Thalassobaculum sp. OXR-137: one gene and its partner. The protein of the gene in region 2 interacts with the protein of the main gene of each other region in a pairwise test. Links are inferred from orthologs where the notes say so. Each region holds a gene or a part of one and is shown on either strand. Other genes may lie near its edges. The genes, in order: def and T8K17_RS06010.

Region 1 (15,001 bases), 650 kb from region 2 along the record:
GCTTCCACGAGGACATGTTCCGCCTGGCCAATGGCGGGCTGACGGCGGAGGCCTGGTCGATCATCGTCGCCCAGGACACCCCCGCCCCGGTGCCGGATGCCGAGGCCGAACTGCTGCGCCAGATCAATGCCGCGCGCGCCCGCAAGGGGATCGGCCCGGTGCGGATCAACGACAAGCTCATGCGCGCCGCCGAGATGCAGGCCGAGGACATGGCCGCAAACAGCTATATCGGCCATGGCAGCCCCGGCGGCCCGTCCCTGATCGACCGGGTCAAGGCGGTGGGCTACGACTTCGACTGGGCGGCGGAGAACACGGCGGCCGGCCAGGGCTCGGCACAGTTGGCGGTGGAGGCCTGGGACTCCAGCCCCGGCCACGCCAAGACCCTCTACGGCATCGAATTCGACGAGATCGGCATCGCCTACCGCTACGGCCCGATCAAGAAGGGCGCGCTGGTCCTGCCCCATCTCTGGGTCGCGGTTTTCGGCAAGCGGTGACGGCGTGACAGGCGGGCGGCAGGGTCGTAGCCTTGGCGTTCCATTCTGGAGGTTCCCATGACCGATAGCCCCCTCGCCCTCGCCGGTCTCGACCATGTGGTGCTGCGCGCCCGCGACATCGACGCGATGCTCTCCTTCTACCGCGACGTGCTCGGCCTGAAGGTGGCCAAGCACAACGAACCGCTGGGACTGTGGCATCTGGATGCCGGCGGCTCGATGATCGACCTGGTGGACGTGAACGGCACCCTGGGCCAGGCCGGCGGCCCGGCCCCGGACGGCGCGCCGAACGTCGATCACGTGGCGATCAAGCTGGCGACCTTCGACGAGGCGGCGATCCGCGATTATCTGGTCTCCAAGGGCGTGGCGCCGGAGGAGACCAAGGTGCGGTTCGGCGCGCGCGGCGACGGCCCGTCGATCTACATGAAAGACCCCGACGGCAACGGGGTGGAGCTGACCGGCGTGTCGGCATGAGGGAGGAACACCGTGAAGGTCACCGGCATCGAGACCATCCGCCTGGATGAATTCCCGAACCTGCTCTGGGTTCATGTCGAAACCGACGAAGGCCTGAAGGGGCTGGGCGAAACCTTCTACGGCGCCCAGTCGGCCGAGGCCCATGTCCACGCCATCATCGCCCCCTACCTGCTGGGCCAGGACCCGCTGCAGATCGAGCGGCATCACGCCAACCTGATCGGCTATGTCGGCTTCACCGGCGCCGGCGCCGAGCAGCGCGGCCGCTCCGCCGTCGACATCGCGCTGTGGGATCTCTGGGGCAAGGCGTCGGGCCAGCCGATCCACCAGCTTCTCGGCGGCGCCAGCCGCGACGACATCCGCGTCTACAACACCTGCGCCGGCTATCAGTACGTCCGCCAGAAGCCGGTCCAGGGCACGCAGAATTTCGGCCTCGGCGGCGCCGAGGGGCCCTATGAGGATCTGGATGCCTTCCTGAACAACGCCGACGAGCTCGCCCAGTCGCTTCTGGAGATGGGCATCGACGCCATGAAGATCTGGCCGTTCGACTACGCCGCCGAGGCGAGCCAGGGCCAGTACATCTCGGCCTCCGACCTGAAGAAGGGGCTGGAGCCGTTCGAGAAGATCCGGGCCGCCGTCGGCGACCGCATGGACATCATGTGCGAGCTGCACTCCATGTGGAACCGGCCGAGCGCGGTGAAGATCGCCCGCGCCCTGGAGGAGATCGGTCCGCTCTGGGTCGAGGATCCGGTGTTCATGGACCACCTGGGCAGCCTTGGCGAGGTCGCCCGCTCCACCACCTCGCCGATCGCCGTCGGCGAGACCCGGGGCGGGAAGGCCGACTTCCGCTATCTGGTGGAGCTCGACGCCCTGAGCGTCATCATCGCCGACCTGACCTGGTGCGGCGGGCTGACCGAGGGGCGCAAGATCTCCACACTCTGCGATGCCTGGCACGTGCCGGTGGCGTTCCACGACTGCACCGGCCCGGTGGCGCTGACCGCCTCCACACATCTGGCGCTGCACACCCGGAACTGCTTCATTCAGGAGATGGTGCGGGCCTTCTATTACGGCTGGTACGGCGAGCTGGTCACCCAGTTGCCGCCGGTGGAGAAGGGCCGGATCCGCGCACCGGACGGGCCCGGGCTCGGCCTGGAGCTGATCCCGGACATCGCCAAGCGGCCGGACGCGCAGGTCCGCCGCAGCACCCTCTGAAACGGAGCCGGCCTCAGTCCGAGACCGGAGACCGTCCGGCGGCCACGGACGGCTCGGCCCGCAGTTCAAGGGTACGTTCCGCCGGGAAAGTCACGGTCACCGTCGTGCCGTCGCCGACCACGCTGTCCAAGGCGATCGCGCCGCGATGGGCTTCGATGAGATTGCGGGTGATGTAGAGCCCCAGCCCGGTGCCGTCATGGCGCCGGGAATGGGCGTTTTCCAACTGCTCGAACGGCCGGAACACGACCTCGTGTCGATCGGCAGGGATGCCGATGCCGGTGTCCGAGACGACAATCCGCACCTGCCCCACCTCGTCCAGCGTCGCCCGCAGGTGCACCTTGCCTCCGGCGGTGGTGAACTTGATGGCATTGGACACAAGATTGACGATGATCTGCTTCACGGCTCGGCGGTCGGCATGCAGCCCCAGGCTGGGCTCGCCGGCATCGGTGGTGAGGTCCACATCCTTGTCGTCGGCGCGGACCCGCAGCATCCGGGCGCATTCTCCCATGAGCTCGCTGACGCTGAAGGCGGTCTCTTCCAGCTCGAGCCGTCCGGCCTCTATGCGCGAGACGTCGAGCAGATCGTTGATCAGCGCCAACAGATGCGTGCCGGATTCGTTGATGTGCTCGGCGTAACGCATGTAGGTGTCCATGGCGTCGCCCAGCACCCGGTTCCGGATGACGTCGGAGAAGCCGATGATGGCGTTCAGCGGCGTGCGCAGCTCGTGGCTCATCACCGCCAGGAACTCCATCTTCGCGCGGTTGGCGATCTCCGCCTCGGCCACGGCTCGGCGCATGGCGGACTCGCGCTCCTTGGCCTCGCTGATGTCCAGCACGGTCTGCAGCAGCCAGCCGTCGGACGTCCGCAACTCGCTGACCTTGAGCCAGCGTTCGCCCCGCATCATCTCATGACTGCTGGGGGCACGTTTGCGCATCTCCAGGCGGTCGGCGATCCACTGCTCCTCCCGGCCGACGGCATCGGGGATCACACCGCTGTTCACCGACGCCTGCAGGTAGTCCTGGAAATAGACGCCCTCGCGCAGGGTGCTCTCGGCACCGGTTGCCAGGGTGATATAGGCGCTGTTGTAGAGCCGGAGCCGGTCGTCGCGATCCCAGAACGAAATCCCCTCGGAGCGGGCCTCGATCGCGCTGAGGAACCGGCGCTGGGTCTCCGAGGCTTCCCGCTCCGCCTCGACCAGAAAGGTGACGTCGCGCCCGACGCCGCGATAGCCCATGAACCGGCCTCCGGCGTCGAAGACCGGATCGCCGTCGATCTCCACATAGCGGATCTGATCGTTGGGCAGTTTGAAACGCATGCGCAGGTTGCGGATCGGCGCATGCAGGGCCTGTTGCTGCTCGTGCACGACGAAGGCGAGGTTATCCAGGGACTCTGGCGCGACCTCGCGTCGGGTCTTGCCCAGGCAGAACGCGGCCGAGAGGCCGAGGATGTCGACCACCGTGTCGGAGACATAGGTGAACCGGAACTGGTCGTCCTGCTCCCACGTCCAGTCGGAGGACACCGCGATGAAGGACTGCAACCGGTCGACTTCCGCGGCGGAGGTCCGTTGGGCGGCGGCGAGCGACCTCACACGGCTCCAGAGCCAGGCTGATACGGCAATTGCCCCAACCGCCACGGCCGTGGCGATCCAGAAATCAACTCCGAAGGTCAACCAGCACCCTCCCCGGCGCGTGCACGGCGGCATATCAACGAACGCGATGGTAACCGCCACGACCCTGTGGGCCAATTGCGTCTTTCGCCCCCGGCCGGATCGGAGGGACATCCGTCCATGCCGGTCACACGGCCGCCCGGGCGAAGATGTCGCCGACACCCGGCGGCCACTTCCCTCGGAAGTGCTCGATATCAAAAGGTTCAGGCTGTTGCGAGCCAGGCATCTGCTCGCGGCAACAGCGAACCGAACGATAGCTTCTGCCTATCGAATCGATCAGAGTTTTTAGCCGTAAATTATAATCCTTTTAACGGCTCGGCACGTATGTGTTCCGCGTCCTCATTCGAGATCGCTTTCACTTATACAGAGTCACCGACATGCGCATCATACACCGGATATTTCTCGGCTACGCTGGCGTTCTCCTGCTGATGCTCGGTCTGGCGGTCGTGGCCGTGGTTCAGGTCAATTCGATCAGCGCCAGTCTCGGCATCATCAATGACGTCAACAGCGTGAAACAGCGGTATGCCATCAACTTCCGCGGCAGCGTTCATGACCGTGCGATTTCTATCCGAGACGTCGTCCTTTTCGAGACAGATGCCGAGCGCGATGCCGCGATCAAGGAGATCAGGCAGCTTGAGGCATTCTACGCCGAGGCGGCAACCGGCATGCAGGAGATCTTCGCTGCGCGGAACAACAGCACTGCGGAAGAGCTAGAAATCCTGGCCGCCATCCAGAAGACCGAGGCCGAAACCCTCCCGCTCATTGAGCAGATCATCGGCTTGCGGCGAGATGGTGACGTCGTCCAGGCGCATGAGATTCTGATGGATGAGGCGCGACCCCTGTTCATTCGGTGGCTGGCGCAGATCAACCAGTTTATCGATCTGCAGGAAGAGTTTAACAGAGCCGAAGGTACCGAGGTACGCAACACGGCGGACGGCTTCCAGCTCTTCATGTTCGCAGCCTTCTCTATCGCCCTTTTGCTGGCGCTTGCGCTGGGTGCCTGGGCTGTGGCCGCATTCCGCCCGCTTCGTGCCTCTACCGACGCCATGCGTCGGCTTGCCGCCGGCGATCTATCCGTCGACATCCCAACGACCAAGGATCGCCACGAAGTGGGCGACATCATCCGGAGCCTCGAGACCTTCAAATCGTCGGCCGTCGAGAAAGAGCAAATGGGCGTGCGACAGGCCGAACGCGATCGCCAGGCGGCCGAGGAGAAGCGCGAAGACATGCGCCGCCTTGCAGAGTCGTTCAAGACCAGCGTCGGAACCGTGATCGAAGGCGTGTCCGCCTCAGCACTGGAGCTGCAGGAGACGGCGAAGACGATGTCGTCCACAGCAGAACAGGCCAACGCGCTCGCTACATCCGTCGGCACCGCATCGGATGACGCATCGACCAACGTCCAGACCGTCGCGTCGGCGACCGAAGAACTCTCAGCCTCGATCGGCGAGATCACCCGTCAGATCAGCGACTCCAATTCGATCTCGCGCCGGGCCGTTGAGACCGCCGAAGCCACCAACACCAAAGTCGCCGCGCTGGCCGAAGGGGCAACCAAGATCGGCAACATCGTCAGCCTGATCCAGGAGATCGCGGAGCAGACCAACCTGCTGGCCCTGAACGCCACCATCGAAGCGGCCCGTGCCGGCGATGCGGGAAAGGGATTTGCCGTCGTCGCGTCTGAGGTCAAGAACCTCGCCAACCAGACCGCCAAGGCCACCGACGAAATCTCCGCTCAAGTCACCGCAATGCAAGGATCTACGACGGACACGGTCGCAGCGATCGAGGAGATCACCTCCGTCATCCGGCAGATAAACGAGAACGCCGGCGGTATTGCCTCCGCTGTCGAACAGCAAAACGCCTCGACACAGGAAATCGCCCGCAACGTTCAGGAAGCGTCTGCCGCGACCAACAAAGTAACAACCACGATCAGCGACGTCCGCTCCGGCGCAACGAGCACCGGCCAAGCGGCGAAAGAGGTGCTTACCCGCTCAGAAACACTGTCGAACCAATCGCAAGCGCTCCGCGTCGAAGTGGACAAGTTCCTGGCCGAGTTGCAAGCAAGCTGATCTGCTGGTGCGTCCGGAAGGCCGAAGCCCCGTCCGGACGCACCTTCTCCTCCGAGCCTGAACGAGAACGCACGTTCGGAAGATATTTCAATAGTGTTTGAAAAATCGTCAGATGCTTCCGGGCCTGTTGGACAAAGCGAGAACCGTGGTCTAATCGCCGCTCCCGTCCGAACCCGGAGCGTCCCATGCCGGACTACGCCTATTTCGATCTCGGCCCGACCGTCCTGCAGCACGGGGCGACCGTCCCCAACCTGCGGCTGGCCTACAAGACCTACGGCACCCTGGCGCCGGACCGCTCGAACCTGGTGCTGTATCCGACGTCCTACGGCGCCCAGCACTACGACACCCAGTGGCTGATCGGCCCGGGGCGGGTTCTGGATCCGACGGACTGGTTCATCGTCATCCCCAACATGTTCACCAACGGGCTGTCGACCAGCCCGAGCACCCTGCCCGAGCCGTTCGGCCATGGCCGCTTCCCGGTCTTCACCCATTGGGACAACGTCCACGCCCAGAAGCGGCTGGTGCAGGAGGCGTTCGGGGCCGAGACGGTCGCTCTGATCTATGGCTGGTCGATGGGCGGCCAGCAGGCGCTGCATTGGGGCAGCCTGTTCCCGGACATGGTGGAGCGGATCTGCGCCGTGTGCACGAGCGCCAGGACCTCGCCGCACAACAAGGTGTTCCTGGAAGGGGTCCGGGCTACGCTGACCGCCGATCCGGCCTGGGCCGGAACCCATTTCCGCGACCGCCCGGTCACCGGCCTGCGGGCCATGGGCCGGGTCTATGCCGGCTGGGCGATGAGTCAGGCCTTCTATCGCGAGGAGATGTGGCGCGGCGCCGGGTTCAGTTCTCTGGAGGACTGGTTGGTGCGAAGCTGGGAGGGCAACTTCCTGCGGCGCAGCGGCGACGACCTGCTGGCCAGCCTCGACACCTGGTACCGCTCCGACATCTCCGACAACGAGATCCACAAGGGCGATCTCGCCAAGGCGCTCGGCGCGATCACGGCGAAGAGCATCATCATGCCGTCGACCACCGACCTGTATTTCACCGCGCTGGACAGCGAGCGCGAGACGGCGCAGATGCCGAACGCCGAGTTCCGCCCCATTGTCTCCGACTGGGGCCACCGGGCCGGCAACCCCAACCTCAACCCGGCGGACAAGGCGGTGCTGCGTCAGGCGGTGGCGGACCTGCTCGGCTGAGAAAACGTCACCGTCATCCCGGCTCGTCCCCGGGCCCGACCCGGGGCGAGGCCGGGACCGAGCCGCTGCGTGGTCGGTAGCTTGATCCTGATGTGCATCAGGATGACGGCAGGGTGGATGGATGACGGTGGGGTGGGTAGACGACAGAGGGCCGATTCAAAAAATCGTCCGTCGTCCTGATGCAAATCAGAACCATGCCTCAGCCGCCCCCTCGGTCCCGGGCAGCCCCCGGATCAGGTCCGGGGTCTCCCGGGATGACGAGCTTGAAGGACAAGGCTCAGGCGTCGTCCGGATACCCCACTCCCGTCAGATACAGCCCGTCCGCCGGCGCGGTGGGGCCGGCGGCGGCGCGGTCGCGGGCGGCCAGGGCGTCCGACACCCGGTCCGCCGTCCACTTGCCCTCGCCGACCAGCTTCAGCGTGCCGACCATGTTGCGCACCTGGTGGTGCAGGAAGGAGCGCGAGCGGGCGATGGCGACGATCCGCTCGGGGCCCGCGCGGTAGATGTCGAGCTGGTCGAGCGTCTTCTCCGCCGAGGCGGACTGGCACTGGGTGGCGCGGAAGCTGGTGAAATCGTGATGGCCGACCAGCCGCTGGGCCGCCGCGTGCATGGCCTCCACATCCAGCGGCACCGCAACGTGCCAGACCTTGCCCTGGTCGATGGCCGCCGGTGCGCGGCGGTTCAGGATCTCGTAGCGATAGCGCCGCTCGTTGGCCGAGAAGCGGGCATGGAAATCGTCGGCCGCCGCCTCGGCCGCCACCACGGCGATGGGCTCGGGCCGGATCAGGGCGTTGATCGCCTTCATCACCGTGCGGGCGTCGAACTTGTGGCTGGCCAGTTCGATATGGGCGACCTGGCCGGTGGCGTGCACGCCCTTGTCGGTGCGCCCCGCACCGGCGACTTCCACCCGCTCCTGGGAGAAGCCGAAGACCGCGTCCTCCAGGCATTCCTGCACGGTGGGCCCGTCGGCCTGGCGCTGCCAGCCGATATAGGGCCGGCCGTCATATTCGATCGTCAGCTTGAAGCGCGGCACCGCGTCACCCGGCCAGGACGGTGCCGGGGGGGATCTGGAAGCCGCGCAGGAACGCCTCGACCTCCATCGGCCCCTTGCCCGGCCGCTGCACCCGGGTCGGCCGGAACGCCCCGTCGGCGCAGGAGATCGTCAGCTCCGGGTCCAGCACCGTTCCGGGCAGGTTGGAGACCGGCCCGATATCGAAGGCCTCGGCCGACAGCACCTTGATGCGGGTGCCCCCGTGCTCGAAGAAGGCGCCGGGCCAGGGATCGAAGGCGCGGACCAGCCGCTCCAGCTCCACCGCCGGCCGGTGGAAGTCCAGCCGGCCCTCGTCGCGCTCCAGCTTCTTGGCGTAGGTCACGCCCTCCTCCGGCTGCGGCGTGCCGGTGAGCGCGCCCTGGGCCAGGGCGGCGACCGCCGGCACGATCAGATCGGCGCCGAGCAGGCTGAGGTCGTCGTGCAGGCTCTGCCCCGTCGTCTGCGCCGTGATCGGCACCGACCGGCTGAGCAGCATGTCGCCGGTGTCCAGGCCCACATCCATCTGCATGATGGTGACGCCGGTCTCGGCATCGCCGGCCAGGATCGCGCGCTGGATCGGGGCGGCGCCGCGCCAGCGCGGCAGCAGGGAGGCGTGGACGTTGATGCAGCCGAGCCGGGGCGCGTCCAGGATCTCCTTGGGCAGGATCAGCCCGTAGGCGGCGACCACGGCGAGGTCGAGATCGAGCGCCGCGAACTCCGCCTGCTCCTGCGGGCCGCGCAGGCTGCGCGGCGTGCGCACCGGGATGCCGAGCTCGATGGCGGCCTCGTCCACCGGGGTCAGCCGCTCCTTCTGCCCGCGGCCGGCCGGGCGCGGCGGCTGGGCATAGACGCAGACCACCTCGTGGCCGGCGTCCACCAGGGCGCGCAGGCTGGGAACCGCGAAATCGGGGCTGCCCATGAAGGCTATCCGGAGGGGAGCGGTGTCCGTGGCTGTCATGACAAGCGCGCCATGGCCGGCTCAGGCCGCGTCTTCGCGCGCGCGGGCCTTCTTCGCCTTGACCATCTTCTTCAGGAACATGTTCCGCTTCAACGCGGAGAGATGATCGACGAAGAGGACGCCGTCGATATGGTCGATCTCGTGCTGCAGGCAGATCGCCAGAAGGCCGTCGGCCTCCAGCTCCTGGCCGGCCCCGTCGCGGTCGAGATAGCGCACCTTGACCGCGACCGGACGCTCCACATCGGCATAGAGGTCGGGCAGCGACAGGCAGCCCTCCTCATGCGGGGCGGTCTCGTCGGACTTCCACACGATCTCCGGATTGGCGAGGCAGATCGGCGCGCGCGGCTCGTCCTTCTCGGACACGTCGACGACGATCACCCGCTTGGTCACGCCGATCTGGGGTGCGGCCAGTCCGATGCCGGGAGCCGCGTACATGGTGTCCAGCATGTCGTCCATGAGCGTGCGGATCTCGTCGTCCACCGCGGGCACCGGCGTGCACTTGGTTTTCAGAACGGGATCGGGTGCCCAGATGATCGGCCGCTTCGCCATGTCGGTATGTCCGGTCGATTCGCCAGTGTCGGAATGCGGTGGAGTTAGGGGAACTGCGCGAAATCGTCAAGAATCCGATGGCTTGCCGACAAGGCGCTCGCCGGGGGTCGTACCCGTGTTAGCGTGAGAACATGACAGGAACCGACATTCTCCTCATCGCCCTGATCGCCATCGTTCTCGTGGTGGCGATCCTGCTGTATCTGCGCTCGAACGCCGGCTCCGGGCTGGCGGAGGTGCTGGCCGAGCGCGACCGGCGCCAGGCCGAACTGACCGAGCGGCTCTCGGCGAGCCAGGAGCAGCTGTCCGGCCGCCTCACCCAGATCGCCGAGAGCCAGTCGGCGGCCCAGGCGCGCATGGCGGAAGCCCTGCAGGTCCAGGAACGCGAGATCGCCAAGAAGCTGGAAGAGCGCCTCGCCGACGTCACCAAGCGGATCGGCGAGGGGCTGGAGAAGTCGTCGAAGTCCACCGAGACGACCATGGGCGACCTGAAGGAGCGGCTCGCCGTCATCGACCGGGCGCAGAAGAACATCACCGAACTGTCCACCCAGGTCGACGGGCTGCAGGCGATCCTGTCGAACAAGCAGGCGCGCGGCGCCTTCGGCGAGATCCAGCTCAACGATCTGGTCACCCAGGCCCTGCCGCCGAGCGCCTACAGCTTCCAGGCGACGGTGGGCGGTAACCGCCGGGTCGACTGTCTGCTGACCCTGCCGAACCCGCCGGGCGCCATCGCCATCGACGCCAAGTTCCCGCTGGAGGCCTATCACGTGCTCCAGGCGGCGACGACGGACGAGGAGCGCATCGTCGCCCGCCGCCGCCTTGCCCAGGAGATCGGCGTGCATGTGCGGGCCATCGCCGAGAAATACATCGTGCCGGGCGAGACGGCGGAATCCGCGCTGATGTTCCTGCCCTCGGAAGCGGTCTATGCGGAGCTGCACGCCAACCTGCCCGCCGTGGTGCAGGACGCCTTCCGCCGTCGGGTCTGGATCGTGTCGCCGACCACCTTGATGGCGACACTGAACACGGTCCGCGCGGTGCTGAAGGACGCCTCCATGCGCGAACAGGCGCATGTGATCCAGGCCGAGGTCGGCAAGCTGCTGGACGACGTGACCCGGCTGGACGACCGGGTGAGCAAGCTCGACCGGCATTTCAATCAGGCGACCGACGACATCCGCCAGATCCGCATCTCCACCGACAAGGTGACGAAGCGGAGCGAACGGATCCAGGAGATCGAACTGGAACAGCCGAGCGCGATCACCGATGCCGCCCCCACGCCGCCGAGGCTGGCGGCGGTGGAGGATTGACCCTTCGACACGCCCCTGACGGGGCTGCTCAGGGCGAGGTCAAAAGTTTGAACAGAAACCCCGACCTCGCCCTGAGCAGCCCGGAGGGCGTGTCGAAGGGCCGGCCATTTCCCCGTCATCCCCAAACTAAGGTCGGGATGACGAATGGGGGGGTAGGAAAGAGCCCCTCAATCCCCCTCGGGCCGGGCTGCGCTGGCGCGGAAGGGGCTCATCGGGTAGGTGCCGAGGATCCGGACGGCATCCGGCGGGCAGAAGAACTTCAACTCCTCCAGCGCCAGCGCCATGTGGCGCTCCTCGGGATGGCCCTCGGCGTCGACATAGAATTGCGCCGCCTCGAACGAGCCGCCGACCAGATAGCTCTCCAGCTTGGTCAGGTTGATGCCGTTGGTGGCGAAGCCGCCCAGCGCCTTGTACAGGGCGGCCGGCACGCTGCGGACCCGGAAGACGATGGTCGTGACCACCTTGTCGGCGGACACCGGCGGCAGCTTCGGCGCCTTGGACATCACCAGGAAGCGGGTGGTGTTGTGGGCGAAATCCTCCACCGAGTCGGCCAGGATCTCCAGCCCGTAGACCTCGGCGGCAAGCGACGAGGCAATGGCGGCAATGGAAGGGTCGTTCCACTCGGCCACGTCCTTGGCCGCCCCGGCATTGTCGGCGTGCTGCATCCGCTTCAGGCCGTATTTCTGGATCAGCTTGCGGCACTGGGCCAGTCCCTGGGGATGAGCGTGGACCTCCTTCAGCCCCTCCAGGGTCGCGCCCTTGAGGCCGAGCAGCATGTGGTTCACGCGCTGGAAGTGCTCACCGATGATGAAAAGGCCCGATTCCGGCAGCAGGTGGTGGATGTCGGCCACGCGGCCGGCCACCGAGTTCTCCACCGGCACCATGGCCAGCTCCGCCGTGCCGTCCTGCACCGCCGACAGCATGTCCTCGAAGCTGTAGCAGGGCATCGGCTCGTGATCGGGCGCGGCCGCCACGCAGGCCAGATGGGAATAGGCGCCCGGCTGCCCCTGATAGGCGACTTTCGGCTGGTCGGTCATGCGGTCTCTCCGGAAGGGGCCAGCAGGGCGCGGGCCTGCTCGAGCTGGCGCTGGGTGTCGACGCCGAGCGGAATGGTCTCCACCCGGGCCACTTCGATGCGCATGCCGGCCTCCAGCGCGCGGAGCTGCTCGAGGCGCTCGCGGATCTCCAGCGGCGACGGCGGCAGGGTCACGAACCGGTCGAGCGCGGCGCGGCGGTAGCTGTACAGGCCGATATGGTGGAACACTTCGCCCTCGCCCCAGGGGATCGGGTGCTTGGAGAAGTACAGGGCGCGGCCGAACAGCCCGTTCGGCTCCCAGGCGGTGGCGACCTTGTTCACGCCGCTGGCGGGATCGAGGTCCTCCGGCTCGGTGATGGCGCAGGCGGCCGTGCTCCAGTCGGCATCGGGCATACGGTTAAGCGCCTCGATGGTGGCGCGCACCGTCTTGGTCTCCAGCACGGGCAGGTCGCCCTGGATGTTGACGATCACGTCATGTTTGCCGTCCGGATCGATCCTGCCCAGCGCCTGGTGGATCCGGTCGGTCCCCGAGGGCAGCGCCGCATCGGTCATCACCGCGCGTCCGCCGGCGGCCTCGACGGCGTCGGCGATCGCCTGGTCGCCGGCGGCGACGACGACGGGGCCGGCATCGGCTTCCAGTGCCCGGCGCAGCACCTGCACGATCATCGGGACGCCGTGAATATCGGCCAGCGGCTTGTTCGGCAGGCGGGACGAGGCCAAGCGGGCGGGGATCATGAGAATCGGGTTCATGCCGGCCAAAGGCTCCTGTTTTGCACGCCCGGGAAAGGCCCGGACACGCGTTTGCGGCGATATGCCACGCGAGGCTGCGGTGATACGCCGATCGCGCGGAGTTGCGCAAGCGCGCGGGGATAAGGTAAGTCGTGTTCCGCGTGACGTGGCAGCAGCCGTCCGGTCGGCCTCATGGTCGACAGAGTCGGACGCTGTCAGTATGGTTGCGCGCATGGATTTTCGCGGGGCCTCGGCGCGTCAATGCGCGGGCCCGGGTGGGATACGAAGAGGGCTGAACACCATGGCGACGTCGCTCGAAGGCAACAAGATCATCGCAGGCATCCTGTGCGCGGGACTGCTGGCGATGGCGACCGGAAAGATCGCGGACGCGCTGGTCCATCCGAACCACCTGGAAGAGAACGCGTTCAAGATCGAGGTCGCCGAGGGCGCCTCGTCGCAGACGGCCGCTGCGGCCGGTCCGGAGCCGGTCGAGCCGGTCCTGGGCCTGCTGGCCAGCGCCGATGTCGCCGCCGGCGAGGCCCTGACCAAGAAGTGCGCGGCCTGCCACACCTTCGACAATGGCGGCGCGAACAAGGTCGGTCCGAACCTCTACGGCGTGGTGATGGGGCCGAAGGCGCATCGCGACGACTTCGCCTATTCCGACGCCATGGCGAACTTCTCCGACCCGGCGACCTGGACATACACGTCGCTGAACAAGTTCCTGAACAAGCCGAAGGACTACATGCCCGGCACGAAGATGAACTTCGCGGGCCTGAAGAAGGCGTCCGAGCGCGCCGACCTGATCGCCTATCTGCGCACCATGGCCGACTCTCCGGCGCCGCTGCCGTCGGACGAGGAGATCCAGAAGGCCGAGGAAGAGTTCAAGACGGCGACCGGCGGCTGACCGGCCGCCCCGGCTCTCCGCCATGACCGGGTTCACCCTCGAGGCGGCGGCGGATTTCGCCGCCGAGCTGGCCGACGCCGCCCGGCCGATCATCCGGGACTATTTCCGCACCGGCGTTGTCGTCGACATCAAGGCCGACGACAGCCCCGTGACCGTCGCCGACCGCAGCGTCGAGAAGGCCCTGCGCGCGATGATCGAGGCCCGCTTCCCCGATCACGGCATCGCCGGCGAGGAATTCGGCCCGAAGAATCTGGACGCCGAATACGTCTGGTCCCTCGACCCGATCGACGGCACCAAGGCCTTCATCACCGGACGCCCGACCTTCGGCACCCTGATCGGCCTGCTGCGGCGGGGCGAGCCGGTTCTCGGCGTGATCGACTGCCCGATCCTGGACGAACGCTGGGTCGGCGGACCGGAAGTGGCGACCCTCCTCAACGGCAAGCCGATGATGGAGCCGGTCTCCAAGCCGCTCGACAAGGCGATCCTGACCGCCACCTCGCCGGACATGTTCAACGCCATGGAAGCGCCCCGCTTCGCCGCGTTGAAGGACGCCTGCGGCCTGACCCTGTTCAGCGGCGACTGCCACAATTTCGGCCTGCTGGCCCTGGGCACCATCGATCTGGTGGTCGAGTCCAGCCTCAGCGATTACGACTATCTGGCTCCCGCCGCCGTGGTGACCGGCGCGGGCGGCAAGCTGACGGACTGGACCGGCGCGCCGGTCAGCCTCGGCTCCACGTCGCGCATCGTCGCGGCGCGCAATCCGGCCCTGCACGCCGCCGCCGTCGCCATCCTCTCCTCCTGACCGGCCCGACAATCGACTCGCGGGCGCTCGACATTATCCGTCGAACTGCCATGTTTCCGCCCAGAGCCTGTTGTTTATGATGGGCGATGCACTGCCTGTCGGGAGAGCCAGATCGATGACGATAGCCCGTTTCGCCGCCATCCTGGCCGTCGCTACGACGTCCGCCCTCGCTTCGGCCGCCGCCCAGGACTACACGGCCGAGCCGACCCACGCGATCGCGATGCACGGGGAGGCCAAATACGGGCCTGATTTCGATCATTTTGACTACGTGAACCCGGACGCGCCGAAGGGCGGAACCCTGACGCTGGAGGATTCCGGCGGCTTCGACAATTTCAACCCGTATATCCTGCGCGGCACCCCGGCCGGCGGCCTGAGCTATCTCGGATCGAACATGATCTTCGAAGCCCTGTTGGAGCCGAGCGAGGACGAGCCGTTCACCAAATACGGCCGCCTCGCCGAGACCATCGAGGTGCCTGAGGACCGGTCCTGGATCGCCTTCAACCTGAACCCGAAGGCGCGGTTCCAGGACGGCAAGCCGGTAACGGCCGAGGATGTGGTCTGGAGCTTCAACACCCTGGTGGAGAAGGGCTCGC
Region 2 (14,888 bases):
GAGACCGTTCAAGGGCGTCGTCGTCGCGCTGGAATACCGGCACGGCACGCCTGACCAATAGCCGCCGCGGCACCCCCGCGGCCTGGGGATATCATGGCCTTTCGTCCGCGCCTCTGGCCGACCCTCATCACCGTTCCCGCCGTCGTCCTGATGGTGGCCCTGGGCGTGTGGCAACTGCAGCGCCTCGCCTGGAAGACCGAGCTGATCGACGCGTTCGAGTCCCGGGTCTCGGCCGAGCCGACGGATCCGCCGCCGGCGCTGACCCCGGCCGACATGGGCGACTGGCGCTACCGTCGGGTGACCGCGACGGGCCGCTTCCTGCACGACAAGGAACTGCAGATCACCGGCAAGCCCTACAAGGGCACGGCCGGATTTCACGTCATCACCCCGTTCGTGACCGATGGCGGCTTGACCGTGTTCGTGAACCGGGGGTGGGTCCCGGAGGATAAGCGCCGGCCGGCCGACCGCCCCGACACCCTGCTCCCGGCGCCCGCCGCCATCGACGGGGTGATCGTACAATCCGGGATCAAGGGCACCTTCGTGCCGGAGAACGAGCCGCAGAACGACGTCTGGTTCACGGTCCGGCCGGAAGCCATGGCCGCCCATCTGGGCCTCCAGGGCCCGGTCGCAACCGGCTACTATATTGACCAGCTCGCCGAGCAGCCCAAGCTGACGGTCCTTCCCTTCGGGGCGGAGCGGCATGTGACGGTGCGTAACGAGCACCTGCAATACGCCCTCACCTGGTTCATGCTCGCCGCCACCCTGATCGGCGTCTACATCGTCTGGCACCGCCAGGCGGACAAGGCCGAGCGCGACGGGGCCGAGCGGGATGGAGAGGGCGCATGAGCGCCACCCCCGCGACCGACGCCCTTGAGACCCGCTTCCGCCGGCTCTCCGCCCTGTCGGGTGCCGCCGGGATGCTCGGCTGGGACCAGCACGTGCTGATGCCGTCCGGGGGCGCCCAGGCGCGGGCCGAACAGCTCGCCACCCTCTCCGTGCTGCGCCACGAGCTGCTGACCGCTCCGGCGGTGGTCGACGACCTGGCCGCGGCGCAGGGCGAGCGCGTCGACGGCTGGCGCGCGGCCAACCTGGCCGAAATGCGCCGTACCCATGCCCATGCAACGGCCCTGTCCTCCGACCTTGTGGAGGCCCTGTCGCGGGCCGGTTCGCGCTGCGAGGCGCTCTGGCGCGAGGCCCGGGCCAAGGCCGACTTCTCCCTCGTCCGCGACGCCATGGCCGACCAGATCCGGCTGATCCGCGAGGAGGCGGCCGCCAAGGCCGACGCCCTTGGAACCACGCCCTACGAGGCGCTGCTGGACGGGTACGAGCCGGGCGGATCGATCTCGAAGATCGAGGCGCTGTTCGCCGAGCTGGAGGCCGAGCTGCCGCCGCTGCTCGAGGCGGTGCTCGAGCGCCAGGCGCGCGAGGGCGATCCGGTGCAGCCGGAGGGGCCGTTCCCCGTCGCGACCCAGCGCATCCTGTCGCGCCGGGTGATGGAGACCCTGGGCTTCGACTTCAACCACGGCCGTCTGGACGAGACGCTGCACCCGTTCTGCGGCGGCGTGCCGGATGACGTGCGCGTCACCACCCGCTACGACGAGACCGGCTTCATCAACGGCATCATGGGCGTGATCCACGAGACCGGCCACGCCCTGTATGAGCGCGGCCTGCCCGCCGACTGGCGCGGCCAGCCGGTCGGCGAGGCCCGCGGCATGGTGATGCACGAGAGCCAGTCCCTGCTGATGGAAATGCAGGCCTGCCGGTCGCCCGCCTTCCTAGGCCTGCTCTCGGGCTGGGCGCGGACGGCGTTCGGCGCCGACGGTCCGGCCTGGGAGCCGGAGAACCTGCGCCGGATCTACACCCGGGTCGCGCGCAGCTTCATCCGCGTGGAAGCCGACGAGGTGACCTATCCGCTGCATGTGATCCTGCGCACCCGGCTGGAGCGCGCCATGCTCTCGGGCGATCTGGAGGTCGCGGACCTGCCCGGGGCGTGGAACGCAGGCATGCGGGACCTGCTCGGCGTGACCCCGCCGGACGACGCGCGGGGCTGCCTGCAGGATATCCACTGGTACGACGGCGCGGTCGGGTATTTCCCGACCTATACGCTCGGAGCGATGGCGGCGGCCCAGCTCTTCCAGGCGGCGGTGCGGGCCGAGCCCGGCATCCCCGAGGCAATCGGCCGGGGCGACTTCACGCCGCTGGTCGGCTGGCTGCGGCAGACCGTGCACGGCGTGGCCAGCTCGAAGGGCACCGAAGAGATCCTGACGGCCGCCACCGGCGCGGAACTGAGCGCCGCCCCGTTCCTGGCGCATCTGAAGGCGCGGTACCTGGAGGGGTAGGGCGCTTTGTACGGCCCGGCCCTTCGACACGCCCCGAATGTTATCCGGGGCTGCTCAGGGCGAGGTCATCACAAAGATCAACTCTCTCTGACTTCGCCCTAACCCTCCGACCTCGCCCTGAGCAGGAGCGCAGCGACGTGTCGAAGGGCCGAACGCGACCGCCGCTCCCCCAACCTCACTCCCCGCTTTGCGGCAGCCCCGCCTCCAGCGCGCCGGCGATGATCTCGGACACCTCGTCGGCGGTGAAGCCGATGGTGCGGCGCTCCGGCACCTCCTTGCCGAGCTGGGTCCCCGCCACCAGCCGATACGTCTCCGCCGCGCCCATGAAGATCCGCGGGTCGAGGCCCACGTCGTTGAAGGTGCGGGCGATCTCCTCCATCTCGCCGACCCAGCGATAGGCCTTCGGCGCCATGTCCGGCAGCGAGCGGTCGAAGCGCTCGCGCAGCATCCGCAGGCTCGCCACCATCTCGGCGTCGAGTTCCTTGTCCACCCCGTAGGCCTTGGCCGAGGCGAGCGACTGGACCGCCAGCGCGGTCAGCCCCTTGGTGACCGCCGCATAGCTCATCTTCAGGGCGGACGCGGCACCCACGCCGCCCGGCACCGCACGCATGTCGAGCCCGAAATTCCGCAGCTCCAGCACCCGCGTGACGTCGTCCTCATGGCCGGAGACATAGAGCCGCGGGCCCATGCCGCTGGCGCTCTTCGGCGGGCCGCCGATGATCCCGCCGTCGACGAAGGGCACGCCGATCCCCTCGATCACCTCGCCCACCTCCACGGCCGAGGCCGGGGCGATGGCGTTCAGGTCCACATAGATCGGCTTCGAGCGGGCCAGGGCCAGGGAGGAGGCCAGGCGCTGCGCCAGTTCCAGCGCCAGGGACGGCGGCAGGATCGAGAACAGCACGTCGGCGCCGTCCACCGCCTCCACGTCGTCCTCGGTATCGGTGATGCCGGCGGCCCGGGCCAGCGCACGGGTGCGGTCCGACCGGTCGGCGAGATTGGTCGTCACCGTCAAGCCCTTGGCGACCAGCACGCGGGCGAGGGCATGACCCATGTCGCCCGGCGCGAAGATGGCAACTCTCTCGATTGTCATGCCGATCCGTTCCTAACCATCGGTGGAGGCCAAAATGGTGCTGCGAGGCGCCGTATGATCGCAAGGTTGCACACGGCCCGCACCAAGCATAGGTTACCGCGTCAACGCTCGGGGATATACAGGTCCGTGCAATACGTTAGCACCCGCGGGCAGGCGCCCGCTCTCGCCTTCGACGATGTTCTGCTCACCGGACTGGCCCGTGACGGCGGTTTGTACGTCCCGGCGGTCTGGCCGCTGTTCTCGAAGGACGACATCCGAAGTCTTCGCGGCCTCTCCTATGCGGAGGTGGCCACGCGGGTCATGGCGCCGTTTGTCGGCGGTACCATCCCCGAGGACGTCCTGCGCAAGATCGCCGAGGACGCCTATGGCGGTTTCGGCCATACCGCCGTCGCTCCCCTCAAGCAGCTCGACGGCAATCTCTGGATGATGGAGCTGTTCCACGGCCCGACGCTGGCGTTTAAGGACTACGCCATGCAGATCCTGGGGCGGCTGTTCGACCACGTGCTGGCCCAGCGCGGCGACCGGGTGACCATCGTCGGCGCCACCTCCGGCGATACCGGCTCGGCCGCCATCGAAGCCTGCCGCGACCGCGACAACATCGACTGCTTCATCCTGTTCCCGCACGGAAGGGTCTCGCCGGTGCAGCGCCGGCAGATGACCACGGTCGACGCGCCGAACGTCCACGCCATCGCCGTGGAAGGCACCTTCGACGACTGCCAGGACCTGGTGAAGGCGGCGTTCGGCGATACCGAGTTCCGCGACGAGATGACCCTGTCGGCGGTCAACTCGATCAACTGGGCGCGGATCATGCCGCAGATCGCCTATTACTTCTGGGCCGCGGTGGCGCTCGGCGCGCCGGAGCGCACGGTGTCCTTCTCGGTGCCCAGCGGCAATTTCGGTAACGTCTACTCGGCCTATGCCGCCCGCAACATGGGCCTGCCGATCGAGACCCTGGTGGTCGGCACCAACTCCAACGACATCCTCTACCGCTACCTGGAGAGCGGCACGATGGAGATCACTGGCGTGGCGCCGACCCTGTCGCCGTCGATGGACATCCAGGTCTCCAGCAATTTCGAGCGGCTGCTGTTCGACCTGCTCGACCGGGACGGCGATGCGGTCCAGCGCACCATGAACGGCTTCCGCCAGTCCGGCTCCTACACGGTCGAGCCCGAGCGCCACGCCCGGGCCACCGCGCTGTTCCGCGGCGCGCGGGCGGATGACGACGAGATCGTCGCCACCATCCGCGCCATCGCCGAGGAGACCGGCGAGGTGATCGACCCGCACACCGCCGTCGGCATCGCCGCCGCCCGCCGGACCCGTGCCGGCCGCGACGGGTCGATCCCGATGGTATCGCTGGCCTGCGCCCACCCGGCCAAGTTCGCCGAGGCGGTGGAGCGGGCCGTGGGTGCCGCCGCCCGGTTGCCGGAGCGGATGGCCGACCTGATGGACCGGCCGGAGCGCCAGACCGTGATGCCGAACGACCTTTCCGCCCTGAAGACACTGGTGCGCGACCGCGCGGCGCGGCGGGGAGCGGCAGCTTGACCGCACCAGCGCTCCCCGGGATGCGTCTGACCACCCTGGATAACGGGCTGACCGTCGCCACCGACGCCATGCCGTCGGTGGAATCCGCCTCCGTCGGCCTGTGGGTCGGGGTCGGCACCCGCCATGAGAAGCCGTCCGAGAACGGGCTCGCCCATCTGATCGAGCACATGGTGTTCAAGGGCACCGCCAAGCGCGATGCCGCCGCCATCGCCCGCGAGATCGAGGATGTCGGCGGTCACATGAACGCCTATACCTCGCGCGAGCAGACTGCCTATTACGCCAAGGTCCTGGCCGACGACGTGCCGGTGGCGATCGACCTGATCTCCGACATCGTGCAGAACTCGGTGTTCGATCCGGCCGAACTCGACCGCGAGCGGGCGGTGATCGTGCAGGAGATCGCCCAGGTCAACGACACGCCGGACGACGTGATCTTCGACCATTTCCAGACCGCCGCCTTCCCCGACCAGGGGCTCGGCCGGCCGGTACTGGGCACGGCCGAGGTGGTCCGCTCGGTGCCGCGCCAGTCGCTGGTCGACTACGTGGCGCAGAGCTACGGCGCCGATTCCTGCATCCTGTCGGTCGCCGGTCGGGTGGACCACGACCGGGTGGTCGAGCTGGCCGCCGAGCGCTTCTCGGCGATGCCGTCCAAGACCACCAAGACGACCGATCTCGGCCAGTATGCCGGTGGCGAGATCCGGGTGGAGCGCGAGCTGGAGCAGCTTCACGTGATCCTCGGCTTCCGCGGCACCTCGTTCGACGACCCGGATTTCTACACCCTGCAGGTCCTGTCGATGATCTATGGCGGCGGCATGTCCTCCCGCCTGTTCCAGGAAGTGCGCGAGAAGCGCGGGCTGGCCTATTCGATCTACTCCTTCACCTCGGCCTATCTGGATGACGGGCTGCTCGGCGTCTATGCGGGCACCGGGGCCGACGAGGTGGGCGAGGTGATGCCGGTGATCTGCGATCAGCTCCGGGCGATTCCGGACGAGCTGGACGAGAGCGAGCTGGCGCGGGCCAAGATCCAGCTCAAGTCCTCCCTGCTGATGAGCCGGGAGAGCACCAGCGCGCGCTGCGAGCAGCTCGCCAACCACTTCCTGGTGCATGGCCGCCTGCCGGACCTGGCGGATATCATCGAGAACGTGGAGAAGGTCGACCCGGCCGCGATCCGCGCGATGGTGGAGCGCCTGCTGAGCGCGCCGCCGACCCTGACCGCGGTGGGACCGACCGGCACTCTGGAAAGCTACGACGCCATCCGCGCGCGCCTGAGCTGACTTTTCAATTCAGCCCATTTCCCGGCATCGTGCCGGGACCCACGGGCCAGGCGCCACGCGCGCCGGAAGCAGAATGCTGAGCTTCCGGGCACGCTCCAGCGTGGACCCCGGAACAGGTCCGGGGAGTGAGTGTGGTTGCCGATCAGGGTGGTCCCTCGAGGGTCGGCCGCTTTCGCCGCACTGTCTGGAAACAACCACCCGTCTCCCGCTATCCCGTTCCCCACCACCACAATCACAGTTCCCGGTCTTGTGCCGGGACCCACGGTCGGGCGGCACGAACGCCGGAAGCAGGGCGCCGAGCTTTGGGCGCGCTCTGACGTGGACCCCGGACCAGGCCCAGGAGTGTGTGGGGTTGCTGGAGGTGCTGCTTTCCCTGCTCTCCCTCCAAACAACGACGCCCCCAGCATCACAACCACACTTCCCGGCCTTGTGCCGGGACAATCCGGTCCGCTGGGACGGGCGTTCGAGGGTACAGTCTCGATCGCGCGAGTTCCCCCGGCCTTGCCCCGGAACAAGTCCGGGGAGTAGATGGAGTCGAAAGGCCCTACAGCGCCCGCAGCAGGAGCAGCACCCCGCCCTCATGGGGCAGGCGGGGAAGGGACGGGATGTCGACCGCGTCCACCTCCCGGAACCCGCATCTTCGATACAGGCCGAGCGCCGGCGCGTTATCGGCGAACACCCGCAGCGTCAGCTCCGAGAACCCCGCCGCGCGGGCCCTCTCGGCGACAGCCTCGATCAGCGCCCGGCCGACGCCGTGGCCGCTTGCCCTGGCCCCGACCGCCAGCATGTTGATGAACCAGGAGCCCGGACGTCCCATGGCCTGGATCGGCGCCACATGGGCGGCGCGGTCTTCGGGGACGCTCGCCTCCAGGCCGGAGGGCGGCTGGTCGTCGAAGGGCTGGCTGGTGATCGCGCCGACCGGCTCGCCGTCCAGCTCCGCGATCAGGACGCGGCTCCAGGACAGGGCGGTGTCGGCCGACAGCACCGCCTGCAGCATGAGCTGGGCGGCGCCCGGCTCGTCCGGACGGTCATCGTAGATGAATTCGTAGACCCCGCCGCCGGCGAGGATATCGAGGGCGGCGACGACCGGCGCGTCGGTGGGACGCGCCGGCCGGATGCTCAGATCAGGCAAGAGACTGCAGCAGGCCGGGCGTCAGGCCGCCTTCTTCAGGTGCTTGGCGACCAGTTCCTCGGCGATCTGCACCGCGTTCAGGGCGGCACCCTTGCGCAGGTTGTCGCTGACGCACCAGAACACCAGGCCGTTCTTCACGGTCGGATCGACCCGGATGCGGCTGACATAGACCGCGTCCTCGCCCGCACTCTCCACCGGGGTGACGTAGCCCTCGTCGGCGCGGTGGTCGAGCACGATCAGCCCAGGGAAGCCGTGCATCGCCTTGCGGGCGGTCTCGGCGTCGATCGGCTTCTTGGTCTCGATGAACACCGCCTCGGAATGGCCGATGAACACCGGGACGCGGACGCACTGGGCGACCACGTCGATGTCCGGGTCGAGGATCTTCTTGGTCTCGACCGTCATCTTCCACTCTTCCTTGGTGAACCCGTCATCCATGAACTTGTCTATGTGCGGGATCACGTTGAAGGCGATCTGCTTGGTGAAATTCTCGCGCTCGATCGGGTCGTTCACGTAGACCGCACGGGTCTGATTGAACAGCTCGTCCATGCCTTCCTTGCCGGCACCGGAGACCGACTGGTAGGTCGAGACGACCACCCGCTTGACGCCGAACGCGTCGTGCAGCGGCTTCAGCGCGACCACGAGCTGCGCGGTGGAGCAGTTCGGGTTGGCGATGATGTTCTTCTTGCCGTAGCGGGCCAGCGCGCCGGGGTTCACCTCCGGCACGATCAGCGGCACGTCCGGGTCCATGCGGAAGGCGGAGCTGTTGTCGATGACGACGCAGCCCGCCTGGCCGGCCTTCGGCGCGTATTCCAGCGAGACGTCGCCGCCGGCGGAGAACAGGGCGATATCGGCCTTGGAGAAATCGAAGGTCGCGAGGTCCTGAACGGTGAGCGTGCCCTTCTCGCCGAAGGACACTTCGTTCCCGGCGGAACGGCCCGAGGCGAGGGCAATGACCTCGTCGGCGGGGAAGTTGCGCTCGGCCAGCGTGGTCAGCATCTCGCGTCCCACCGCACCCGTGGCGCCGACAACGGCAACTCTGTAGCCCATTTCTTTCTCCTTTCGCGATACGCGCGACAGTCGGCCGGGGTTTACGCCCCCCGGTCCTGCATCGCAAGCACGCAAACGGAAGGGCGGAAGCCGCTAGCCGGTGGTCTTGGTGGTGGTTTTCGGGGTGGCGAACGCGCAGACGCCGACGCCGGCCGCTTTCGGAGCGGAGCGCAGGAGAAGGTCAGCCAGGGTAGCCATCGCGTTCATGGGAAGGACGTATAAGCGATTTTAGGGGTGTGGGGAAGTAGACTTCTGGTGTGGGGTCCGTCCTGTCCTACACCAACCCCCATCCGTCATCCTGATGCAAATCAGGATCAAGCCTCAGGCGGCTTTCGCGCCGGAGGCAGGGTCCTGAAACAAGCTCAGGACGACGGGAAGGGTGGGAGGATAGGGGCGCCGGATCAGACCAGCTTGTCCAACTCCTTGAGGATGCTGTCGGTCATGGTCGCGGTGGAGACCTTGGCCTTGCCCGGGGCCATGATGTCGGCGGTGCGCATGCCGCCGGCCAGCACGTTGTCGATCGCCTTCTCCAGCAGATCGGCGTCCTCGGCCATGTCGAAGCTGTAGCGCAGCAGCATGGCGAAGCTCAGCATCTCGGCGATCGGGTTGGCCATGCCCTTGCCGGCGATGTCCGGGGCGGAGCCGTGGACCGGCTCGTACAGGGCGTGGCGCTTGCCGGTGGTCGGATCCTCCGCACCGAGCGACGCCGACGGCAGCATGCCGAGCGAGCCGGTCAGCATCGCCGCACAGTCGGACAGGATGTCGCCGAACAGGTTGTCGGTGACGATCACGTCGAACTGCTTCGGCGTGCGGACGAGCTGCATGGCGCAGTTGTCGGCGAACATGTTCTCGTATTCGAGACCCTCGCCCTCGGCCTTGTGCAGGGCGGTCATGACCTGGCGCCAGAGCACGCCGGACATCATGACGTTGGCCTTCTCCACCGAGGTCACCTTGCCGCGGCGCTTGCGGGCGAGGTCGAAGGCGACCCGGCCGATGCGCTCGATTTCCGGCGTGGTGTAGGCCTGGGTGTCGAAGCCGCGCTTGCTGCCGTCGGGCAGGTCCTCGATGCCGCGCGGCTCGCAGAAATACACGCCACCGGTCAGCTCGCGCAGGATCATGATGTCGAGACCCGACACCAGCTCCGGCTTCAGCGAGGAGTTCTCGACCATGGACGGGAAGACCATCGCCGGACGCAGGTTGGCGAACAGGTCCATTTCCTTGCGCAGGCGCAGCAGGCCGCGCTCCGGCTTCAGCTCGAACGGCAAGTCGTCGTATTTCGGGCCGCCGACCGCGCCGAACAGGACGGCGTCGGCATGGGTGGCGTCGGTCATGGTCTCGTCGGTCAGCGCCGTGCCGTGCGCGTCGTAGGCCGCTCCGCCGACCAGGCCTTCCTCGATGTCGAAGGACACACTGCGCTTCTTCGCCATCCAGTCGACGATGCGCAGAGTCTCGCCCACGACCTCGGGGCCGATGCCGTCACCCGGCAGCACCAGCAGTTTCTTGTTCGACGCCATAACCCGCATTCCTCCAGAAGACCCTCTTCTCCCCGCGCAGTTCCTTAAACAAAGGGGCGAGGCGAAGCAAACCGGTTGTTTTTCTCGACCGGCGGGATCTGCCCCGCCGGCCGGTATCGTGACATTACGCCCAGGGCGTCGCCGCCCGGCAAATTACGCCCAGGGCGTCGCCGCCTTGCGCTTCTCCTCGAAGCTGTCGATCTTCGAGGCCTGCTGCAGGGTCTGGCCGATATCGTCCAGGCCGTTGATCAGGCAGTGCTTGCGGTGGGCGTCGATCTCGAACGACACGGTCTCGCCGTTCGGGCGGCCGATGGTCTGGTTCTCCAGATCGATCTCCAGCACCGCGTTGGAGCCCTTGCCGGCGTCGTCCATCAGCTCGCGCAGCTGCTCGTGGGTCACCTGAATGGGCAGGATCCCGTTCTTGAAGCAGTTGTTGTAGAAGATGTCCGCAAAGCTGGTGGAGATCACGCATTTGATGCCGAAATCGAGCAGCGCCCAGGGGGCGTGCTCGCGGCTCGACCCGCAGCCGAAATTGTCTTCCGCCACGATGACCTGGGCGTTGCGGTACTGCGGCTTGTTCAGCACGAAGTCCGGCTTCTCGCTGCCGTCCTCGTTGTAGCGCATCTCGGCGAAGGCGTGCTTGCCGAGGCCGGTCCGCTTGATGGTCTTCAGGTACTGCTTGGGAATGATCATATCGGTGTCGATGTTGATCATGTCCATCGGTGCGGCGGTGCCGCGCAGCTGGGTGAATTTCTCCATCGGTGTTCTCCTCCCGGATGGGGCGTTCTTGTCAGATCAGGACGGCGTGGACGGAGCGACATCCTCGGTCCGCTCCCCCGGCAGTCCGTCGTCGATTTTCGGCCAGGACAGGCGGCTCTCCACACCCCAATGGGCTTGCGGCGGGATCGCGTCGGGTCGGTCGAGACTGGGAATGGTGACCGACACATGCGCCGCTCCCTCCCGCTCGTAGGTCAGGGGCGTGCCGCATTCCCCGCAGAAGCCGCGCTGGGCGAGGGACGAGGAGCGGTAGCGCTTGGGCTCCGCCCCCGTCCATTCGAAACTGCCCCGGTCGAACCCGACCAGGGCGGCAAACGGACCGCCGGTCGCCTGCTGGCACATACGGCAATGGCAGTAGTGCGGCCGCAGCGGCGTTCCGGTCGTGCGGTAGCGCACATGGCCGCACAGGCAGCCACCCGTCCATACCGCAGCCCCGGTGTCCGCCGCCATCGCCCCGGCCTCAGTTCGCCAGGGTCCGCACGTCGGCCAGATGGCCGGTGACGGCGGCGGCGGCGGCCATGGAGGGGCTCACCAGATGGGTGCGCCCGCCCGGACCCTGCCGGCCCTGGAAGTTCCGGTTGGAGGTGGACGCGCAGCGCTCGCCCGGCTCCAGCTTGTCGGCGTTCATCGCCAGGCACATGGAGCAGCCCGGCTCGCGCCAGTCGAAGCCGGCCTCCTTCAGGATGACGTCGAGGCCTTCCCGCTCGGCCTGCTCCTTCACCAGGCCGGAGCCCGGAACCACCAGCGCGTGGACATTGGCGGCGACCTTGCGGCCCTTGGCGATCGCGGCGGCGGCGCGGATGTCCTCGATGCGGCCGTTGGTGCAGGAGCCGATGAAGACCTTGTCGATCTTCACCTCGGTCATCGGCGTGTTCGGCGCCAGGCCCATATAGGCGAGCGAGCGCTCGATGGCGGCCTTCTTGCCCGGATCGCTTTCGGCGGCCGGGTCCGGCGTGTGGCCGGTGACCGGGACGACGTCCTGCGGGCTTGTGCCCCAGGTGACCTGCGGGATGATGTCCTCGGCCTTCAGCACCACTTCCTTGTCGTAGGTGGCACCCTCGTCCGACGGCAGGGTCTTCCAGTACTCGACGGCCAGCTCCCACTCGCCGCCCTTCGGCGCCATCGGACGGCCCTTCAGGTACTCGAAGGTGGTCTCGTCCGGCGCGATCATGCCGGCGCGCGCACCCGCCTCGATCGCCATGTTGCAGACCGTCATGCGGGCTTCCATGGACATGTTGCGGATCGCCTCGCCGGCGAACTCCACCACATGGCCGGTGCCGCCGGCGGTGCCGATCTTGCCGATGATGGCCAGGACCACGTCCTTGGAGGCCACGCCCTCGGGCAGCACGCCGTCGACGGTGATGCGCATGTTCTTGGCCGGCGCCTGGGGCAGGGTCTGGGTGGCGAGCACATGCTCGACCTCGGAGGTGCCGATGCCGAAGGCGAGCGAGCCGAACGCGCCGTGGGTGGCGGTGTGGCTGTCGCCGCAGACGATGGTCATGCCCGGCAGGGTGAAGCCCTGCTCCGGGCCGATGATGTGCACGATGCCCTGGCGGACATCCATCACCGGGAAATACGGGACGCCGAAATCCTTGACGTTCTTTTCCAGGGTTTCGACCTGGATGCGGCTTTCCTCGTCCTCGATCCCCTTGGTGCGGTCGGTGGTCGGGACGTTGTGGTCGGCGACCGCCAGGGTCAGGTCGGGCCGGCGCACCTTGCGGCCGGCGAGCTTCAGGCCCTCGAAGGCCTGCGGGCTGGTGACCTCATGGACCAGGTGGCGGTCGATATAGATGAGACAGCTTCCGTCCTCCTGGACGTCAACCAGGTGGCTTTGCCAGATCTTGTCGAACAGCGTGCGGGGCGTCGCCATGGCTGCCGGTTCCTCCTAAAGTATGGGGGCCGCGGGGGCCTGGAGCGGGCTGGGCTCCGGCGGCGGCCGGTCTCTCTCTCAAGTCTTCTCGCGTTCCGTTGGCCGGAACGGCGTGTTTCGAGCGCCGGACTGTACAAGGACGTGGGTTGCAGGCAAACGGTGAAACGCGCAAGAACGCTTTGCACGAGGGCTGCTTCACGCCCGAATCGTGCTTCGCCCGCCTTCTGACCGATCCCCGACGACCATTCGAGCCGCCCCCATGACGGAAATGCTGTCCGACCTCGACGCGACGATGCTGGTTCTCACCATCTGCGCCGCCTTTCTCGCCGGCGCGGTGCGCGGCTTCGCCGGGTTCGGGTCGGCGCTCGTGCTGGCCCCGGTGCTGGCCCTGGCCTACGGGCCGACGGTGGCGGTGCCGGTCATGTCGGTGCTGCAGGTGCCGATCCTGTACCAGGTCACCAAGATCGCCATGCGGGAGACCAACTGGAAGCGCACCGCGCCGATGGCGGCGACCGCGCTGGTGTCGATCCCGCTCGGGGCTCTGGTGCTGAAGAGCCTGGATCCGGAGATGCTGCGCATCGGCATCTCGGTGATCGTGCTGTCCCTGGCGGCGGTCATGGCGGTCGGCGGCCTGCCCCGGGTCGGGCGCACCCGCACCCGCGATCTGGTGGCGGCGTCGACGGCGGGGGCGATGGGCGGGGCGACCGGCATCGGCGGGCCGCCGCTGGTGCTGTATTTCCTGGCGACCGCCGAGCCGGCGCGGCAGGTGCGCGGCGACCTGTCGGGCTATTTCCTGGTCACCGGGATCGTCGGCCTGGCGACATACTTCTTCTACGGCCTGATCACCCTGAAGGCGCTGACGATCGGCGGCATCCTGGCGGTGCCGCATTTCGCCGGCATGTCCTTCGGCGGCTTCCTGTTCCCCCGGGCCAGCGAGAAGACTTTCCGCTGGATCGCCCTGACGATCCTCGCCTGTGTCGGGGTGGGGACGTTGCTGAAGTAGAGGCGTTCTACGCTCACCCACCTCATACACTCCCCGGACTTGTTCCGGGGCAACGCATGCGTCCGCGCCTGGCGCCCCCGTCGACGCCCGTTGATGGGATTGCCCCGGAATGAATCCGGGGAGTGTGAGAAGAGGAAACCGGAGAGCCCTCAAACGGAAAACGCCGCGACCCTGGGGATCGCGGCGTTCCGTGTTCTTGAACCCGATGGCGCGGGAGGCTTACGCCTCGGCGTTGCTCTCGGCGGCCTTCGCCTCGCGGGCGGCAGCCTGGGCGGCCTTGTTGGCGGCTTTCGCCTCGGCGGCGTTGGCGCGCTCGTTGGCGGCCAGCTTGCCGGCGTAGCCGGTGGTCTTCTCGGCGATACGGGCCGACTTACCGGTGCGGCCGCGCAGGTAGTACAGCTTCGCGCGACGGACCTTGCCACGGCGCATCACCTCGATGGCGGCGATCCGCGGGGAGTACAGCGGGAACACGCGCTCCACGCCCTCGCCGTAGGAGATCTTGCGGACCGTGAAGGAGGAGTTCAGGCCGTCGTTGCTGCGGCCGATGCAGACGCCTTCGAAGGCCTGGATACGCTCACGCGTGCCTTCGACCACCTTCACGTCGACGCGGACGGTGTCGCCCGGGGCGAACTCGGGGATGTCGCGGTCCGCGCTCAGCTTCTCGACCTGCTCTTTGTTGAGCTGCTCGATGATGTTCATGGCTTCGTCTCCGTCTCGAGGCCGGCTCGAACTCGTTCCGGCGGTTGGTCCCGTTGTCGTCGGCCGCATGGTCTATCGACCGTCGGCCTGGTCCTTGCTCTTGCGGTAGCGCGCCCAGAGGTCCGGTCGCCGCTCCCGCGTGATGGTCTCCGCTTCCCGGCGCCGCCATGCCTTCACATTGGCGTGGTGTCCGCTGGTCAGCACCTCGGGGACGGCCATGCCGTTCCAGTCCCGAGGCTGCGTGTAGAGGGGATACTCAAGCAGCCCCTCCTCGAAACTCTCCTCGGCCAATCCGTCGGCCGCACCCATGACGCCGGGCAGCAGGCGGATCACCGCATCCATCATCGCCAGCGCCGCCGGCTCGCCGCCGGACAACACGAAATCCCCGAGGCTCACTTCCTCAAGGTTGCGGGCGGCGATCACCCGCTCGTCCAGTCCCTCGTAGCGCCCGCAGACGATCACCGCACCCGGTTCCGCCGCCAACGCCTTCGCCCGCGCCTGATCGAAGCGCCGTCCACGCGGGCTGAGGTAGAGCCGCGGACCCGGTCTGTCCTCCACCGCCGCCAATGCCGCATCCACGACATCCGGGCGCATGACCATACCG

Evidence for each region.
Region 1: the proteins of T8K17_RS06010 (region 2) and def interact in binary tests that used the Escherichia coli proteins (3 or more experiments, as listed by UniProt). The link is inferred for Thalassobaculum sp. OXR-137 from one-to-one orthologs.

Annotation. Positions count from the first base shown.
Region 1 is NZ_CP139715.1:606,969-621,969, forward strand. Bases 7,873-10,865 are described here. They hold def (peptide deformylase), read right to left. Parts: upstream 9,637-10,865; coding sequence 9,109-9,636; downstream 7,873-9,108. Other genes in these bases: truA (tRNA pseudouridine(38-40) synthase TruA), read right to left, coding at 7,873-8,132; fmt (methionyl-tRNA formyltransferase), read right to left, coding at 8,137-9,048; T8K17_RS02980 (DNA recombination protein RmuC), read left to right, coding at 9,768-10,865. In the rest of the region: T8K17_RS02935 (CAP domain-containing protein), read left to right, coding at 1-494; T8K17_RS02940 (VOC family protein), read left to right, coding at 552-965; T8K17_RS02945 (mandelate racemase/muconate lactonizing enzyme family protein), read left to right, coding at 978-2,174; T8K17_RS02950 (PAS domain-containing sensor histidine kinase), read right to left, coding at 2,188-3,843; T8K17_RS02955 (methyl-accepting chemotaxis protein), read left to right, coding at 4,218-5,903; T8K17_RS02960 (alpha/beta fold hydrolase), read left to right, coding at 6,089-7,099; more of truA, read right to left, coding at 7,377-7,872; more of T8K17_RS02980, read left to right, coding at 10,866-10,937; T8K17_RS02985 (prephenate dehydratase), read right to left, coding at 11,105-11,974; T8K17_RS02990 (3-deoxy-manno-octulosonate cytidylyltransferase), read right to left, coding at 11,971-12,723; T8K17_RS02995 (cytochrome c family protein), read left to right, coding at 13,004-13,606; T8K17_RS03000 (inositol monophosphatase family protein), read left to right, coding at 13,629-14,408; T8K17_RS03005 (extracellular solute-binding protein), read left to right, coding at 14,524-15,001. UniProt on the Escherichia coli protein: Removes the formyl group from the N-terminal Met of newly synthesized proteins. Requires at least a dipeptide for an efficient rate of reaction. N-terminal L-methionine is a prerequisite for activity but the enzyme has broad specificity at other positions.
Region 2 is NZ_CP139715.1:1,260,429-1,275,316, forward strand. The notes cover bases 6,409-9,288. They hold T8K17_RS06010 (aspartate-semialdehyde dehydrogenase), read right to left. Parts: upstream 8,422-9,288; coding sequence 7,396-8,421; downstream 6,409-7,395. Other genes in these bases: T8K17_RS06005 (GNAT family N-acetyltransferase), read right to left, coding at 6,787-7,374; leuB (3-isopropylmalate dehydrogenase), read right to left, coding at 8,823-9,288. Outside these bases: T8K17_RS05975 (DUF983 domain-containing protein), read left to right, coding at 1-61; T8K17_RS05980 (SURF1 family protein), read left to right, coding at 94-846; T8K17_RS05985 (carboxypeptidase M32), read left to right, coding at 843-2,339; T8K17_RS05990 (NAD(P)-dependent oxidoreductase), read right to left, coding at 2,515-3,429; thrC (threonine synthase), read left to right, coding at 3,556-4,971; T8K17_RS06000 (pitrilysin family protein), read left to right, coding at 4,992-6,242; more of leuB, read right to left, coding at 9,289-9,935; leuD (3-isopropylmalate dehydratase small subunit), read right to left, coding at 10,089-10,694; T8K17_RS06025 (GFA family protein), read right to left, coding at 10,731-11,162; leuC (3-isopropylmalate dehydratase large subunit), read right to left, coding at 11,173-12,582; T8K17_RS06035 (sulfite exporter TauE/SafE family protein), read left to right, coding at 12,842-13,585; rplS (50S ribosomal protein L19), read right to left, coding at 13,805-14,284; tRNA (guanosine(37)-N1)-methyltransferase TrmD, read right to left, coding at 14,357-14,888.